One region of the Kitasatospora atroaurantiaca genome, then DNA from elsewhere that is predicted to be linked to it. Evidence: riboswitches for the same ligand, from Rfam matches in the RefSeq annotation. Region 1 holds a riboswitch; each other region holds the start of a gene.
The links. Region 1 has a riboswitch for cyclic di-AMP ahead of FB465_RS11530 (M23 family metallopeptidase). Riboswitches for the same ligand answer to the same signal wherever they lie in the genome.

Region 1 (5,052 bases):
TGCTCTGCACCGACGGCATGGTCGAGATCCCCGGCCGGGATCTCTCGGAGGGCATGGACCGGCTGATGGGCGAGGCCGACCGCCTGGTCGCCGGGGCCCTGATGAGCAGCGGCAGCCGGGGCGCGGCCGTCCGGCTGATCGAGACGGTGGCCAAGGACGTCAACGACGACCGGGCGGTGCTGTTGCTCTGGCGGCAGTGAGAGCGGTGGCCGCCGCCGCCCGTCGGGCTGAGGCCTGGCGCCCGCATGTCAAGCCCGGGTGGTGATCTTCGGCCATTCCTGACGGCTCGTCGCCCGAGTGGATCTACCCGGTTCCCAGCCGCCGGTCGCCCGCTCCGAAGCCGGTCATCCGGGCCCTGCCGACGCTCCGTCAGAGGAGCTCCGCTATCGTCTCGGTCGGCGGAAATTCGTCTCACATCGCAGGATCTTCGGGCCTGCCTTCCGGCAAGTCCTTTACGCAGTCCGCACGAACGACCACACTGAGTCCGGGTGGGACTGGTCGATTCTCGGGGGATTGGGGGCGCCACATGCGGCTGACGGCAAGCGTCGTACGGCTGCTCGGTGCCCCGGTTGCGGCGTGATCGGTCGGCTTCCGCCCGGGACCGTCCGCGCCACAGCTGGGTGCGGAGGGGGCAGTCCGGCAGCGGCGGCAGCACGCGGTCGGGCGGTCTTCCGGACAGGCCGGGGTCCGGCGTCGCCATGGGGTTTCGGCACGGAGCCCCGACGCAGCCACGCTTCGAAAAGAATGAGGAAGTGAGTCCGGGTGGCCTTCTCCGTCTCCGCGTTGTTCCTGTTCGGCGTCATCGTCGTCATCTTCATCCGCAACAAGCAGCTGAAGACCAGTCATGCGATCATCGCCGCGCTCTTCGGCTTCATGGTCAGCCAGTCCACGGCGGCCAAGCCCATCCAGGACTTCCTCAACCAGCTGGCACAGACCATCTCCTCGGTCGCCAGCTGACGCCTCCTCGGCGGACGCGCGCGTCCACCGAGGCTTCTTCCGTCGAGCACGTGACCCGGACGTTCCCGAGGCCCTCGGGCCGGCGGGTCTACTGGCCTGCCCGCCGGGCCTGCCACCAGCGGCTGACCAGGCCGCGCCGTGGCGCCGGCGCGTGCACCGGAGCGGGTGCCGGCTCGGGGCGTACGGGCTCCGGCCGGGTGACGCCCTCGGCCGCGAGCAGGATGAACAGGCGGGCCCAGCAGAGGCGTTCGCCGCGGGGCCAGTCCATGGCGCGCAGTGCCGCCGAGGCGGGCTCCGACACCTCGCCGTTCACCCGGACCTCGGCGATGTCCTCCCCGGCCCTGCCGCCGAGGAAGAGCTTCACGCCGTTCACGTCCGGCGCCGTCAGCTCGGGCCGCAGCGCCTCGGCCAGCGCGGGCAGCACCTGGTGGTCGGCCAGCCAGCCCGTCAGCCGCTCGGTGCCGAAGCCGAAGACGGCGGCGGGGCCCTGCACGGCGTGCCAGTCGGACAGCTCGGCGTGCCGGTAGTGGTCGGCGTGCTCGCCGCGGTGCTCGAGCAGCTCCAGCACCGTGGTGGCGGTCGTGGTGGCCCACATCTTCACGGCGTTGTCGAGCTTCTCCTCCTCGGTCTTGCCGAGCCCGGCCGCGCAGTCCCACACCACGGGGGCGTCCGCGCGCCCGAGGTGGAGTACGAAGCCCAGGTCGACGTGGCCGGCGCCGCCGTCGCCCGGGTGCTCGCGGACGGCCACCGCGGTGGTGCCGGGCCCGCGCACCACGCTGCCGTCGACCGTGAACTCCTTGCCGTAACGCGCCATTTCGCGGACCACGCTGCGCTGGATCACTGCGAGTCGGTCCTGCGGACGCACGGGCGGCTCCTCGATCGAATGAGGCATCGAACTTCGAACATCGAACGCGAGCGAGAGTATCGGCCCAGGGCCCCAGCGGGAAACGCATCGTCAGCTGTCGAGGTGCCGTGAGGTGACCGGGGTCACCGAAGATTCTTCCGGCGGTGCCGGACCGTGTCCGGACGGGCACACAGGGTCGGATCGGTCACGGCACGGCGGCCGCTCTCGCACGCAGGGTGAAAGATGAGAACGCGGTGAGCAGTACCCGCTCGGCGGAGAGTGACCTCGGGCCCGTTCACCCTTATCCGGGCCTTACATCCCGCTCGCCGGGGACTTGCCTTGTGTACGTCCCATCGGCTTTGCTTCGACACCTGCCCGGCCATCGTCCGGGCGGCTCACCGGGCAGAACGCCAAATCCTGCCGCTGCCCGGCGCCTCGAACCAGGCACTGCACGGCAGGAGCGGGGGACCCAAGGTAAGTCGCCGATCCCGGTGTTCCGGGACGGCTTGGGGTGAAGCCGCTCTCTTTCCGCGGCCGGGCATCTCCCGCCCGAACCCGACAGCTCACCTCGCCGGCGTCGGAGAGGACCCCCTCATGTCCGCAAAGGGCAAGCACCGCCGCATAAAGCTGTCCCGCCTCACCCGCATCGCCGTCGCCACCGGCGTGGCCGGTGCCTCCCTCGCCCTCCCGGTCACCGCCGCGAGCGCCCACGGGACCGACAGCCACCAGTCGACCGCGCCCGCCGCGTCGACGACCACCAAGACCTCCATCGACGCCATCGAGGTCAAGCCGGTCGCGGAGACCACCTCCGCTCCCGCCCCCGCCGCCTCCGCCGCGCGCTCGTACGACGTCGTCAGCGGCGACACCCTCTCGAAGATCGCGGACGCCCAGCAGGTCGGTGGCGGCTGGCAGAAGCTGTACGAGGACAACCGCAGCGTCGTCGGCAGCAACCCGAACCTGATCTTCCCCGGCCAGCACCTCTCGCTCTCCGGCAAGGCCGCCGCCGCTGCGCCGCAGGCCGCGACCCCGAAGCAGGAGGCTCCGAAGCAGGAGGCCCCGAAGCCGTCGACCGCCAAGGCCGCGGCGCCGAAGGCCTCCTCGTCCTCCTCCGCCGCCAAGTCGTCGACCGCGAGCTCCTCCGACTCGGTGTCCTCGTCCTCCGCGGTCGCCGCCTCCTCGGGTTACACCGCTCCGGTGAGCAGCCGCATCACGACCGGCTACGGCGTCGCCGGTTCCTCCTGGTCCAGCGGCCACCACACCGGCGTGGACTTCCCGGTCTCCACCGGCACCTCGGTCAAGGCGATCGCCGCCGGCACCGTCGTCTCGGCCGGCTCGGGCGGTGCGTACGGCAACGAGGTCGTCATCAAGCACGCCGACGGCAAGTACTCCCAGTACGCCCACCTGTCGTCCATCTCCGTCAGGGCCGGCCAGACCGTGACGGTGGGCCAGCAGATCGGCCTCTCCGGCGCCACCGGCAACGCGTCCGGCCCGCACCTCCACTTCGAGGTCCGCACCGGCCCGGCCTACGGCTCCGACATCGACCCGGTCGCCTACCTGGCGAGCCACGGCGTCAAGATCTGACACCCCGTCGGACACCCGCGCGGCCCCGGCCGGTGATCACTCACCGCCCGGGGCCGCGCCCGGCGGACCCTCGCCACCAGGGCATACCGCTCGTCGCCCACCGGACCGCCCCACAGTCCGGAATCGCCACCGAGGGGCTCGACCCGCAGCTCGACGACCAGCGGGCGCACGGCCGCAGCCAAGGCGTCCGCAGTGGCATTACTGAACGGCACCCAGGCCCAGGTCCTCCCGCCGCAGCAAGATCGATCCGGACGGGCACGGCCCGGGCGCGACGCCCTGACGGACCTTCAAACGACTTCGGCCCCAGGCCGGCGGATGAACCGCTGACCTGGGGCCGAACTGATGGAGCGGGCGACGAGAATCGAACTCGCGTGGCCAGTTTGGAAGACTGGGGCTCTACCATTGAGCTACGCCCGCGTGCATGTGCCTGAGCACACGCCGCCCCCGGGCCGTTGCCGGTCGCGAGGACAGGGTCAGCGTACCTGGTCGGGCCGGTTGCTTGCACACCGCTTTCGGCTCCGGGCATGTCCCGCGGCCCGCCGATATAACGGCGAACAGGGTGTTGTCGACGTGTACGCTTCCTCTCGGCACCACGGGGTGTGGCGCAGTTTGGTAGCGCGTCCGCTTTGGGAGCGGAAGGCCGTCGGTTCGAATCCGGTCACCCCGACAGTGCGGCAGGGTCTCGTCCGCGGGCGGGGCCCTGTTGGCGTTTGCGGGGTCGCTCGGGCACCCTGGAATGTTGATTGTTCACCCAATGTGGCGATCGACGGACCCCCCGAGACCCGACTGAACAGCGAGCCCCCATGCCTGCGCCCGACCCCGCCGCCGTCACCCCTCGCCGGGGGCTCGACCCGAAGGTCGCCGTCGGTGTGGTCTTCGTGGCCGCACTCTTCATGTCGATCATGGACACCACGATCGTGAACGTGGCGCTCCCCTCGATCGGCCGCCAGTTCGCAGTCGACCCCGCCTCGGTCGGCGTGGTCAACGTCGGCTACCTGGTCACCCTCGCCGTCTTCGTGCCGCTCTCCGGCTGGCTGGGCGACAGGTACGGCACCCGCAGGGTCTTCCTGGCCGCCCTCGCCCTGTTCACGGTGGCCTCGCTGCTCTGCGGCAGCGCGGGCAGCCTCGACCAGTTGACGGTCTACCGGATCTTCCAGGGCGCGGCCGGCGGCCTGCTCACCCCGGTCGGGATGACCATGCTGTTCCGGGCCTTCCCGCAGGAGGAGCGGATGCGCGCCACGCGCGTCCTGATGCTCCCCACCGCCGTCGCGCCTGCGCTCGGCCCGGTGCTCGGCGGCTGGCTGGTGGACAGCTGGTCCTGGCACTGGGTCTTCATCGTCAACGTCCCGATCGGCATCCTCGCCCTGGTCTTCGGCGTCCTCTTCCTCCCCGACTACCGCACCGAGCGGGCCGGCCGTTTCGACGCCGCCGGCTTCCTGCTGGCGGCGGTCGGCTTCGGCCTGGCGATGTACGCGCTCTCCGAGGGCGCGAGCCAGGGCTGGGGGACCGTCAGGATCCTGGTCCCGGCGGCGGTCGGCCTGGTCGCCCTCGCGGCTCTGGTGGTGGTCGAACTCCGCCGCCCCGAGCCGATGCTGGCCCTCCGGCTGTTCCGCGACCGGATCTTCCGTACGGCGAACCTGCTCTCGCTCTTCTCCGGCGCCGCCTTCCTC
Region 2 (5,052 bases), 1.9 Mb from region 1:
GCGCGTGGACATCGTGCACGATGTCGGCGACAGCCTGTCCCCGATGATCGACATCGGTCAGGTCGAGGGTGGTTTCGTGCAGGGAGCGGGCTGGCTGACGCTCGAGGACCTGCGCTGGGACGCCAGTGACGGGCCGAACCGCGGCCGGCTGCTGACGCAGGCCGCGAGCACCTACAAGCTGCCGAGCTTTTCGGAGATGCCCGAGGAGTTCAACGTCACGCTTCTGGAGAACGCAACCGAAGAGGGCGCGGTATACGGGTCCAAGGCGGTGGGTGAGCCTCCGCTGATGCTGGCGTTCTCGGTGCGAGAAGCGTTGCGGCAGGCCGCCGCCGCCTTCGGGTCGAGCGGGGTCAGCGTCGAGTTGGCCTCGCCCGCGACGCCGGAGGCGGTGTACTGGGCGATCCAGGCGGCTCGCCAGGGCGATGTCTCCCGGAACGGTCACGCCCGCAACGGGTTTGCCACCAACGGCCACGCTGGAAACGGGCACGTCGCCAACGGCAGGATCCAAACCGATGCAAAAGCGCTGAGCGGTGCCTGACATGACGTGGGTCGCCGCGGTGGCACGGTTGCGAGCACGCCGGGAGTCCGGCGTGCTGGTGACCGTCGCGACCGTGCGCGGCCATGCGCCGCGCGACGCCGGTGCGAAACTCGTTGTGGGGCAGACCGAGACGTGGGGCTCGATCGGTGGCGGCAATGTCGAGGCCGTCGCGATCGACCGGGCGCGGGAGATGATCGCCGCGTCCAAGCCTGAGCCGGAGCTGATTGATTTCGCCCTGAACGACAAGGTGGTCAACCAGCATGGCGTGCAGTGCTGCGGCGGCATGGTCTCGGTGCTGCTCGAACCGCTGCCGGCGGTACGAGCGGTGGCAATCTTCGGCGTCGGGCACGTCGGGCTGGAACTGGCGCGCATCCTGGCACGTCAGGACCTCGACCTCCATCTGATCGACACCCGCTCCGACATCCTCACCGAGGAGCGGCTCGACGTGCTGGCAGACGCGGTGGCGCAGGTGACCGTGCATCACACGCCGCTGCTGCCCGAGGAGGTGCTGGCGGAGTTGCCGCGCGGCACCCACATCCTGATCATGACCCATGATCACGCCGAGGACGCCGCTCTGTGCGACGCCGCCTTGCGCACAACCCATCTCGGCTCCATCGGGCTGATCGGGTCGGCGGCCAAGTGGGTGCGGTTCCGCAAACGCCTCGCCACCGAGGGCGGTCACGACGAGGCCACCATCGATCGGATCAAGACCCCGATCGGGCTGGCCGACATCACCGGCAAGGATCCCGCGACAATTGCCGTGAGCGTCGCTGCCGATTTGCTGCGCACCTTCGAAACCGAAGGATGCTGACTCTCCAACCGGATCGACAGGGGTGCCCCGCGCTCGTGCGAACGCACAGGTGCGGGGCGCCCTTTCGACACGACCATGCCCGTCACTTCAACAGGCATCGGCCCCGGTGCGGCAGGCCCTGGACTCCTGGGCTGCGACAGACCGACCTGCCGGCAACAGACCCGCCGTGAGGGAGCCGAACCACCTCCGGCCTGGTCCGCGGTCACCTGAAGAAGACCGCTCTCGCTGGCGCAAGCTCCCGCCCGGCCGGATCGCCCTTATCGTCCTCGCTGTCCTCGCCACGACCAGCGGCTCTCCGATATGGCTCCAAGCGATCAACGACATGCGTAGATCGTGCCAAAAGGGGACATAGGTGGCGCGTTTTGCGTGTCTCTGGTGGCCCGGGGTTGTGATTCGAGCGCGCATCTGCCTAGGGTCACCGGCATCCGCCCAGAAGCGGAATCAACTTCTCCGGAACGCCGAGTCCTGCCGCCGGAGAGGTCTGGACGCAACAGAACGCACCACGGTAGGAGCGGGGGACCCAGGTAAGTCGCCGCAAGCGCGCCCAGCGCCTTCGCGGCTAGGGGTGAAGCCGTGCCTCCGCGCGGCCGGGCAACTCCAGCCCGAACCCGACAGCTCACCTCGTAGGCGTGGGAGAGGAATACTCCTTCATGCTGTCCGGAACCGGTCGTCATCGCCGTCCCCGTCAGACCTCTGCCAAACGCCTTGTCGCCGCGGCCACCGTGACCGGTGTGGGGGCCACCCTGCCGGTCATCGCCACCGGTGCCGCCAGCGCGCACGCCCTGGCCCCCGCCCGTGCCACCAGTGTTCAGACCGCCGCCCCCGCCCCTGTCGTGGCGCAGGCCCAGGAGACCGCTCCGGTTGCGCTGCAGGCGGCTGCTCCCGCGACGTACACCGTGGCCAGCGGTGACTGCCTGTCCAGGATCGCTGTCGGCCACCACGTGCAGGGTGGCTGGCAGAAGCTCTACGAGCTGAACAGGAGCACCCTGACCAAGGGGCCCGACCTGATCTTCCCGGGTCAGAAGCTGGTGCTCTCCGCAGCCGCTCCGGCCACGGCCACGCCGGCGTCTGCGAAGCCGGCGGCCCCGGCAGCGCCTGCCGCGAAGCCCGCTGTGCCGACGTCGAGGCCCGCCGCCCAGATCAGCTATTCCGCCGGTTCGATCCAGGCCCTTGCTGCCTCCGTCGTTCCGGCCGACCAGTTCGCCTCGTTCAGCCAGATCATCAGCCACGAGAGCGGCTGGAACGTTCACGCCACCAACCCGTCCTCGGGCGCCTACGGCCTGGCCCAGGCGCTGCCGGGCTCCAAGATGGCCTCGACCGGCTCGGACTGGCGCGACAACCCGGTGACCCAGATCAAGTGGGCGCTGGACTACATGAACAGCCGCTACGGCAGTCCCAACGCCGCCTGGGCGTTCTGGCAGACCCATCACTGGTACTGATCGGCAGCGAGCCGAGCCTGTCCGGAGGTGCAGATGCGGTCGGTGTGTTGCGACGTCCGAGCACGGGGCCGGGGCGGTCGTCGGCCTGACCCGGGTCAGTACGGCGTGGTGCACCTGGTGGTCCGGACGTCGGGCCGGTCCGCCGGCCCGCCCGTGGCGCACGATGGTGAGCAGGGCGGTGGTCACGGCGGGAGTGGCGGCGGTGACGTAGCCGTACGGCACCCGCGCGGTGCCGGCAACCGTCTTCCGCGGGCGACCCCATGAGCGCTCGACCTTCAAATCCGCCTGAAGCAGCGTCAGTTGCCGGCCGTCAGCGGGGTGGTCCATGCCGCACTGCCGGCGTGCCGCGCTCATGCGATTCTTGCGTGCCCGGCAGGGCAGCGCAGGCGGCCCGGCTGTCAGCCGCGAAGGCCCTCGAGATCCGCCACGGCCATTCCCGGGATCGGCCGTCACACAGTTCGACGAACCCGCCCCGCCCGGCGGCACGCAGCGCGCCAGGCGGACCTTTCCAACGGAGCATTGCCCAAAACGCCTGGCGCCCGGGCGGACGCACCGCTACCACCACATAGTCAGCACCTGCCGGGGACCGCGAGCCGCAGACCGGCACCCGGAATCGTCGCCCCGTCGATGGGGCATCGCCGAATTCGACTACCAGAGGGTAAATCAGATGATCATGGGACACCGCCGTGCCCTTAAGGCGCTCGCACTGGCCGCCACGCTGTCCACGGCTGTCATGGGATACCAAGCCACCATTCAGCCGGCCGCAGCTGCCGCATCCAACGTCACCATCGATTTCTCCACGGCCATCGGGCAAGTCAATCCGAACGCCTTCTCGGGAACCATTTCCACCTACGGTCAGAGCGGCGGCAGCGTCGTTGCCGCCGCGAAACAGCGCACCAAGCTGAAAAGCTTGGGCCTGTCCACCTACCGGGTGCCGCTGCAGTGGAACGGCGGCACTATCATCTCCTCGGCCGGCGGCGGCCCGACGAACATCTCAGGCGACCAGTGGGTGGACAGCATCGTTGCTTCCGGCGGCACCCCGAAGATCGTCCTTGGCGGGTCAAGTGACGACAACTTCACCCCGTCGGACGGCGCGAACATGGTGAACCACTTCAAATCGGAAGGGAAGCCGGTCGGCTACTGGGTGATCGGCAATGAGCCGAACAACGCCGGCATGAGCATCGGCACCTATTGCCAGCTGTTCAACAGCACTGTCTCCGCGATGAAAGCCGTCGATCCTACGATCAAGGTCGCCGGGCCCGCGTGGTCGTACTTCAACGCATCTGATCTCCAGAGCTTCCTGAACTGCGCAGGCAACTCCGTGGACATTGTCGACTACCACCACTACGCGATGGGCAGCACCTTCCTCGACAACGCCACCGCACTGTCCCAGACGGTGAGTTACGAGGACGAGATCACCCAGATCCGCAACATGATCAACGCCACCGTTCCCGCCCGCGCGGGCCAGATCGGTATCCAGGTCGGTGAGTACAACTGGTCCTGGCGTACAGCAGACGGCTACCCCGGCGCCTATCAGGGCGACGACCGCTTCTACCAAGCCGTCGACACCGTGTGGGGCGCCTCAGTGCTCGGCCACATCACCCGCGCAGGCGGCATCGGTCACCAGTACGCGGACCAGAACGGTGCCCTCGGCGAGACCTTCGAGAAGTCCGCCGATGCCACGCACTTCGGCATGCAGGTCAACGACCCCATGCCGATCTACTGGGGCACGCTGATGTTCTCCGGCGGATCAATGTTCCGGCCGTTCGGCCCGTCGCTGGTGCAGGCCTCGACGTCACTGCCGAACGTGGAGGTCTACGCCTCCTCGGGGCCGGGCAACGTCGTGCTGATCAACAAGGATCCGAGTGCCACCCGGACCGCGGTCATCCAGACCACGGGCCTCACCTCGGGTACGGCCGACGTATGGCAGACCAACCCCAACGCCCCGTTCGCCAGTCCGACCAAGAGCACCGCCGGCATCACGGACGGCCAGACACAAGTGACCCTGCCCCCGTACTCGGTCACCACCCTCATCATGCCCTCCGCGCCGACGCCGGCCTCCACGCCCACGTCCACGCCCGCGCCTTCCTCCACCCCCACGCCCACGCCCACGCCCACGCCTGCCCTCACCCCGACCGCCACCCCCACGCCGACCCCCACCCCCACGCCGCAGCCCCGACGTAGGCACTGGGGTCATGGCGGCGGCAGCGGCATCTGAGGTTCCCTTCCGAGGGTCCGACACGAAAATGGAGGGAACGACGCAG
Region 3 (5,052 bases), 1.3 Mb from region 1:
AGGCCGAGGGGCTGGTCCACCACACGCTGTTCAGCGTGGAGGGCGGGCACGCGGCGGCCAACGCGCTGCTCGACAAGGGCTGCACGGCGATCGTCTGCGGCAGCGACATGATGGCGCTCGGCGCGATCCGCGCGGTGCGCCAGCGCGGCCTCTCGGTGCCGCAGGACGTCTCGGTGGTCGGCTTCGACGACTCGCCGCTGATAGCGTTCACCGAACCGCCGCTGACCACCATCCGCCAGCCGGTCGAGGCGATGGCCACCGCCGCGGTGGACGCCCTGCTCGAGGAGGTCGGCGGGAACCCGGCGCAGCGCGCCGAGTTCATGTTCCAGCCCGAACTGGTGATGCGCGGCTCCACCGGGGCCAACCCGAAGTAGACCGATCAGCTGAACGGCCCTGCGGAGCAGCTGCTCCGCAGGGCCGTCGTGCTGTGTCCGTGCCAGCCTTGGATCATGAGATCCGAGCAGACCGCGGAGACGGCAGCGAAGCCCAGGCCTCCCGTGACGGAGGCCTGACCGATGGGCGACTGGTACCGGCAGGAGATCCTGGACCCGGGCAAGCAGCCGCTGCTCTTCCTGCTGCTGGGCTTCCTCGGGGCGTTCTTCTTCATCCGGCTCAGCGTGCGGATGATCCGGGCCGAGGTGTCCTGGTGGCCGGGGAACGTGGCGTCAGGCGGGCTGCACATCCACCACGTGGTCTTCGGCGTGGTCTTCATGATCATCGCCGGCCTCGGGCTGGCCTCGCCGGTCGGCGACAAGAGGCCCTGGGCCGAGATCGCGGGCGCACTGTTCGGCATCGGCACGGCGCTCGTACTCGACGAGTTCGCGCTGATCCTGCACCTGCGGGACGTCTACTGGTCCGAGGAGGGCCGGCTCTCGGTGGACACCGTGGTGCTCGGCGCGGCGGTCTGCGGACTGCTGCTGCTCGGCGCGGCACCGTTCGGTGTCGACCAGGCCTCCACGGACGGCGCCCCGGCCTCCGGCTGGACGTACGCCGGCACGGTCGTCGTCAACGCCGGCTTCGCGCTGGTCGCGCTCAGCAAGGGCAAGGCCTTCACCGGGCTGATCGGGATGCTGGTGCCCATCTTCGCGGTGGTCGGGGCCCTCCGGCTGGCCCGCCCCGGCTCGCCCTGGGCGCGGGCCCGCTACCCGGAGGGCAGTCGGAAGGACGCCCGGGCCCGGGCACGCGAACAGCGCGAGGGCTGGCAGCGCCGTCTGCGCATCAGGGTCTACGACGCGATCGCGGGCAAGCCGTCCGTCGGTGAGTGATGCTGCGGGGTGCCCCAGGGGCGTGCGGAACTGCGCGAAGCGGGAGGGCGCAGGTCGCTGCCTTCCGGTCTCGCGCAGTTCCCCGCGCCCCCTGGGGTAGCCCGATCCTGAGCGGTTGCCCGCTCTCAGCCCTCCTGGGCGATCGGCTTCGGGCTGTCGGCGCGCTGCGCGTCGGCGGCGTCGCCGGTACGGGCCTCGGTGCGGCGACCCCTGGCCAGGAAGTCACGGACGATCAGCTCGACCGCGTCCTGCGGGTTCTTCGTGCCGGAGAGCAGCATGACCTCGATCGCGAGGTCGGCATCGAGCGTGACGGTGATCTGGGCCATGGCGACTCCTCCTCGGGGCAGGAGAGCAGCATGCCCCGCCCGGCCGGGCGGGGACAGGGGACTGCCCCCGGAGACGACCAGTTCTCCGGGGGCAGTGTCCTGCGGGTACTTCCGAGGCGTCAGATCCGGCCGGCGAAGTCCGGGGCCCAGTTGCTGATGGTCTCGGTCCTCACGCCGGCGCGCGGGTTGGCGGCCTCGACGTACTTGCCGTCACCGACGTAGAGGGCGACGTGGTGGACGCCGGAGTTGCTGCCGTTGCTGGACCAGAACAGCAGGTCGCCCGGCTGCAGGTTGTCCAGCGAGACGCGGGTGCTGGCGTCGGCCTGGTCGGCGGCCACGCGGGGCAGCGCGATGCCGGCCGCGCGGAAGGCCGCCTGGGTCAGGCCGGAGCAGTCCCAGCCGCCGTTGCTGCTGCCGCCGTAGACGTACGCCTGGCCGACCTTGGAGAGCGCGAAGTTGATCGCGGCGGCCTTGCTGCCGGTCACGTTCGAGGCCTTGACCGCGGAGGTCGTGGCGCGCTTGGCCGTGGTCGTCGTGGTGCTGTGCTTCGGCGCGGCGGCCTGCGGAGCGGCCTGCTGCGGGGCGGCGGCCGTGGTGGTCGTCGTGCCGAGCGCGAGCTTCTGACCGGGGTAGATGAGGTCCGGGCCCGAGGTCAGCAGCGACTTGTTGAGGTCGTACAGCTTCTGCCAGCCGCCCTCGACGTTGTTCTTCTGGGCGATGGTCGACAGCCAGTCGCCGGACACCACGGTGTAGGTCTTGTCCGTGGTGGTGGTGGCCTTGGGGGCCTCGGTCTTCGGCGCGGCGGCCTGCGGGGCGGCCTTGGGGGCAGCGGCGCGGGTCTCGGAGCGCGACGCCGCGGCGGAGGACGAGGAGGAGCTGGTGTCGACCTGGGCGGGGGCGCCGCCCTTGGTCAGACCGGCCTTGACGGAGCAGACCGGCCAGGCGCCGGGGCCCTGGTCGGCGAGGACCTTCTCGGCGACGGAGATCTGCTGGGCCTTCGTGGCCTGGTTCGCCTGGGCGGCGTACTGGTGACCGCCGTACGCGGCCCAGGTGCTGGAGGTGAACTGCAGACCACCGTAGAAGCCGTTGCCGGTGTTGATGCTCCAGTCGCCGCTGCTCTCGCACTGGGCGACCTTGTCCCAGGTGGAGACGGGGGCGGCCGAGGCGGCGCCGGCGGTGAAGCACGGGATCGAGAGACCGAGGCCGACCACGCCGGTGGCGGCGATCAGTCGGCGGGTACGCGTGGTGGCGTTGACGGGCAGCATGAAGATGCGTTCCTCTCCCACGCCTGCGAGGTGAGCTGTCGGATTCGGGCTGGAGTTGCCCGGCCGTGCTGAGCACGGCTTCACCCCAAGCCCCGAGTCGGTCCGAGGACCGCCTCCGGGCGACTTACCTGGTTCCCCCGCCCCTGCCGTGGTGCGTTTCTGCGTTGCCGACTCACCCGGCGGCAGGACTCGGCGTTCCGGATGAGTGGGTCCGTGTGACCACGAACAGGGGAGCACGTTAGACAGACTTAAGTTGAAACTGCAAACACCTGTGACCTGGGTCACAGATCGTTTCCGGTAGCTTCGTGTCCGAACTTGATTGGTCGGCCCGGTCGGAATCGGCCGCTTTCGAGCAAATCCCCAGCCCCCTCCGGGACTTGCCTATGCTTCAGACGACGGAGCCGGTATGCGGCCTGGGGGAGGGCTAGTCGATCATGGCGCTTCAGGAGGAACCACCCGAGCCCGGTCCAGGGACCAAAGACCCCCGCCGGGTGGGTCGCAGGAGGGTCCTCGCCTGGCTGGCCGTCGGCACGGTCGCCGCCGCCGTCGGCGCCGAGGAGGTGCTTCGCCGCTCGCTGGGCGACTCGGAGCGCCCGGCAGCGACCCTTGAGACCCCGGCCGCGGCGACCCACGCCCACAGCGCACCGCCGCCGCCGAGCCGGCCCGCGCCCACCCTCGACCAGAGCGGACGCCGCTGGTCCGACCCGGCCGGCTGGGGCGGAGCCGTACCGGGGCCGGGGACGGCCGTGAGGATCACCGACCGGGTGGTGCTGGACACCGACGCGAGCGTCGCCGCGCTGCTGATCGAAGCTTCCGGCTCCCTGGTCTTCGCCGCCGAGAAGACCATCACCCTCAGCTCGGCCGGCAACGTCGAGGTGAAGGGCGGCCTCGCCCTCGCACCCGCCGACACGGCCGTGCACACCCTGCGCTTCCCCGGCGTCGACGAACGCCGGTTCAAGGGCGGCGGTATGACGCTCGTCGACACCGACACCGGCCTCTGGGTCACCGGCGCCGGCTACCTCCGGCTGGACGGCGCCGCCAGGACGGCCTGGGTCCGGGCCGCAGGCCCGCTGAAGGCCGGTGACACCGCCATCACCCTCGCCGCCGCCCCGACCGGCTGGCGGGTCGGTGACGAACTCGCCGTCACCCCCACGGCCGCCCCCGACACCGAGGGCTTCTCGGCCCAGTACGACCTACGGACCATCCAGCAGATCAGCGGAGCCACCGTCACCCTGGATGCGCCCCTGCACTACGCCCACCCCCGGGTCGCCACCGGAGGCGGCGTCACCGTCGGCGCCGAGGTGCTCAATCTGACCCGCAACGTCCGCGTCGAGGGCACCGCCGAGGGCCGCGCCCATGTCCACCTCACCAGCTCCCGCCCTGCCGACGTCCGGCACGCCGCACTGCGCTGGCTCGGCCCTCGTAACGCGGGCAAGGAGAAGTGGAACGGAGCACCCGTCACCGAGCCCGTCCTGGGCCGGTACGGGCTGCACTTCCACATGCTCGGCGACAGCAGCCGGGGGACGGTGGTCGAGGGCGTCGTCGTCCGTGACGCCGGCAGCCATGCCTTCGTCCCGCACGCCAGCCACGGCATCACCTTCCGAAGCTGCATCAGCCACAACACCTGGGAGGACGCCTACTGGTGGGACGGCCCGCTGGACACCCGTACCCCGCAGGGCCCGTCCGACGAGATCGCGTACGAGTCCTGCGTGGCCTCCCGGACGGTCTTCGAGCCCAACCCCCGCGCCTACCGGCTGACCGGCTTCAGCCTGGGGGCGGGCACCGGAGGCGTCGCAAGGGACTGCGTGGCCGTCGGCGTCCAGGGCGCCACCGGGGCCTCGGGCTACGAGTGGCCGGAAACCAGCGAGGGGGTCTGGACCTTCGAGCGCTGCCTCGCCCACAACAACCTGCAGAACGGCATCTTCGTCTGGCTCAACGCCCAGCACCACCACACCGTCGGCCAGTTCGTGGCGTACCACAACGGCGGCTGGGGCATCGAGCACGGCGCGTACCTCAACGACTTCGACTACTCGGCGAGCGTCCTCTACGGCAATGCGGCCGGGGGAGTGGCCCTGCACTCGCTCGGCCGGGACAAGGGCACCGTCTTCGACGGGCTGCTGATCGACGCCGCCGGGCAGTCCGACTATGCGATCGCCACCGCCAAGCACCAGCTGGCCGGTGAGACGGTCACCATCA

Region 2: it holds a riboswitch for cyclic di-AMP, as region 1 does, so the genes downstream of both, FB465_RS37400 (LysM peptidoglycan-binding domain-containing protein) here and FB465_RS11530 (M23 family metallopeptidase) in region 1, are expected to answer to the same signal.
Region 3: it holds a riboswitch for cyclic di-AMP, as region 1 does, so the genes downstream of both, FB465_RS05360 (transglycosylase family protein) here and FB465_RS11530 (M23 family metallopeptidase) in region 1, are expected to answer to the same signal.

The regions. Positions count from the first base shown of each region.
Region 1 covers NZ_VIVR01000001.1:2,484,016-2,489,067, reverse strand. Annotated here, with positions in the region: gene FB465_RS11545 (PP2C family protein-serine/threonine phosphatase) at 1-200, shown strand, start outside; gene FB465_RS11540 (hypothetical protein) at 763-957, shown strand; gene FB465_RS11535 (DUF6348 family protein) at 1,046-1,822, opposite strand; cyclic di-AMP (ydaO/yuaA leader) riboswitch at 2,210-2,386, shown strand; gene FB465_RS11530 (M23 family metallopeptidase) at 2,396-3,382, shown strand; tRNA gene FB465_RS11520 (tRNA-Gly) at 3,726-3,799, opposite strand; tRNA gene FB465_RS11515 (tRNA-Pro) at 3,976-4,049, shown strand; gene FB465_RS11510 (MDR family MFS transporter) at 4,186-5,052, shown strand, end outside.
Region 2 covers NZ_VIVR01000001.1:595,990-601,041, reverse strand. Annotated here, with positions in the region: gene xdhB (xanthine dehydrogenase molybdopterin binding subunit) at 1-538, shown strand, start outside; gene xdhC (xanthine dehydrogenase accessory protein XdhC) at 540-1,349, shown strand; cyclic di-AMP (ydaO/yuaA leader) riboswitch at 1,836-1,994, shown strand; gene FB465_RS37400 (LysM peptidoglycan-binding domain-containing protein) at 2,081-2,788, shown strand; gene FB465_RS02735 (GH39 family glycosyl hydrolase) at 3,456-5,006, shown strand.
Region 3 covers NZ_VIVR01000001.1:1,173,918-1,178,969, reverse strand. Annotated here, with positions in the region: gene FB465_RS05375 (LacI family DNA-binding transcriptional regulator) at 1-374, shown strand, start outside; gene FB465_RS05370 (hypothetical protein) at 516-1,265, shown strand; gene FB465_RS05365 (hypothetical protein) at 1,391-1,591, opposite strand; gene FB465_RS05360 (transglycosylase family protein) at 1,711-2,877, opposite strand; cyclic di-AMP (ydaO/yuaA leader) riboswitch at 2,862-3,022, opposite strand; gene FB465_RS05355 (hypothetical protein) at 3,348-5,052, shown strand, end outside.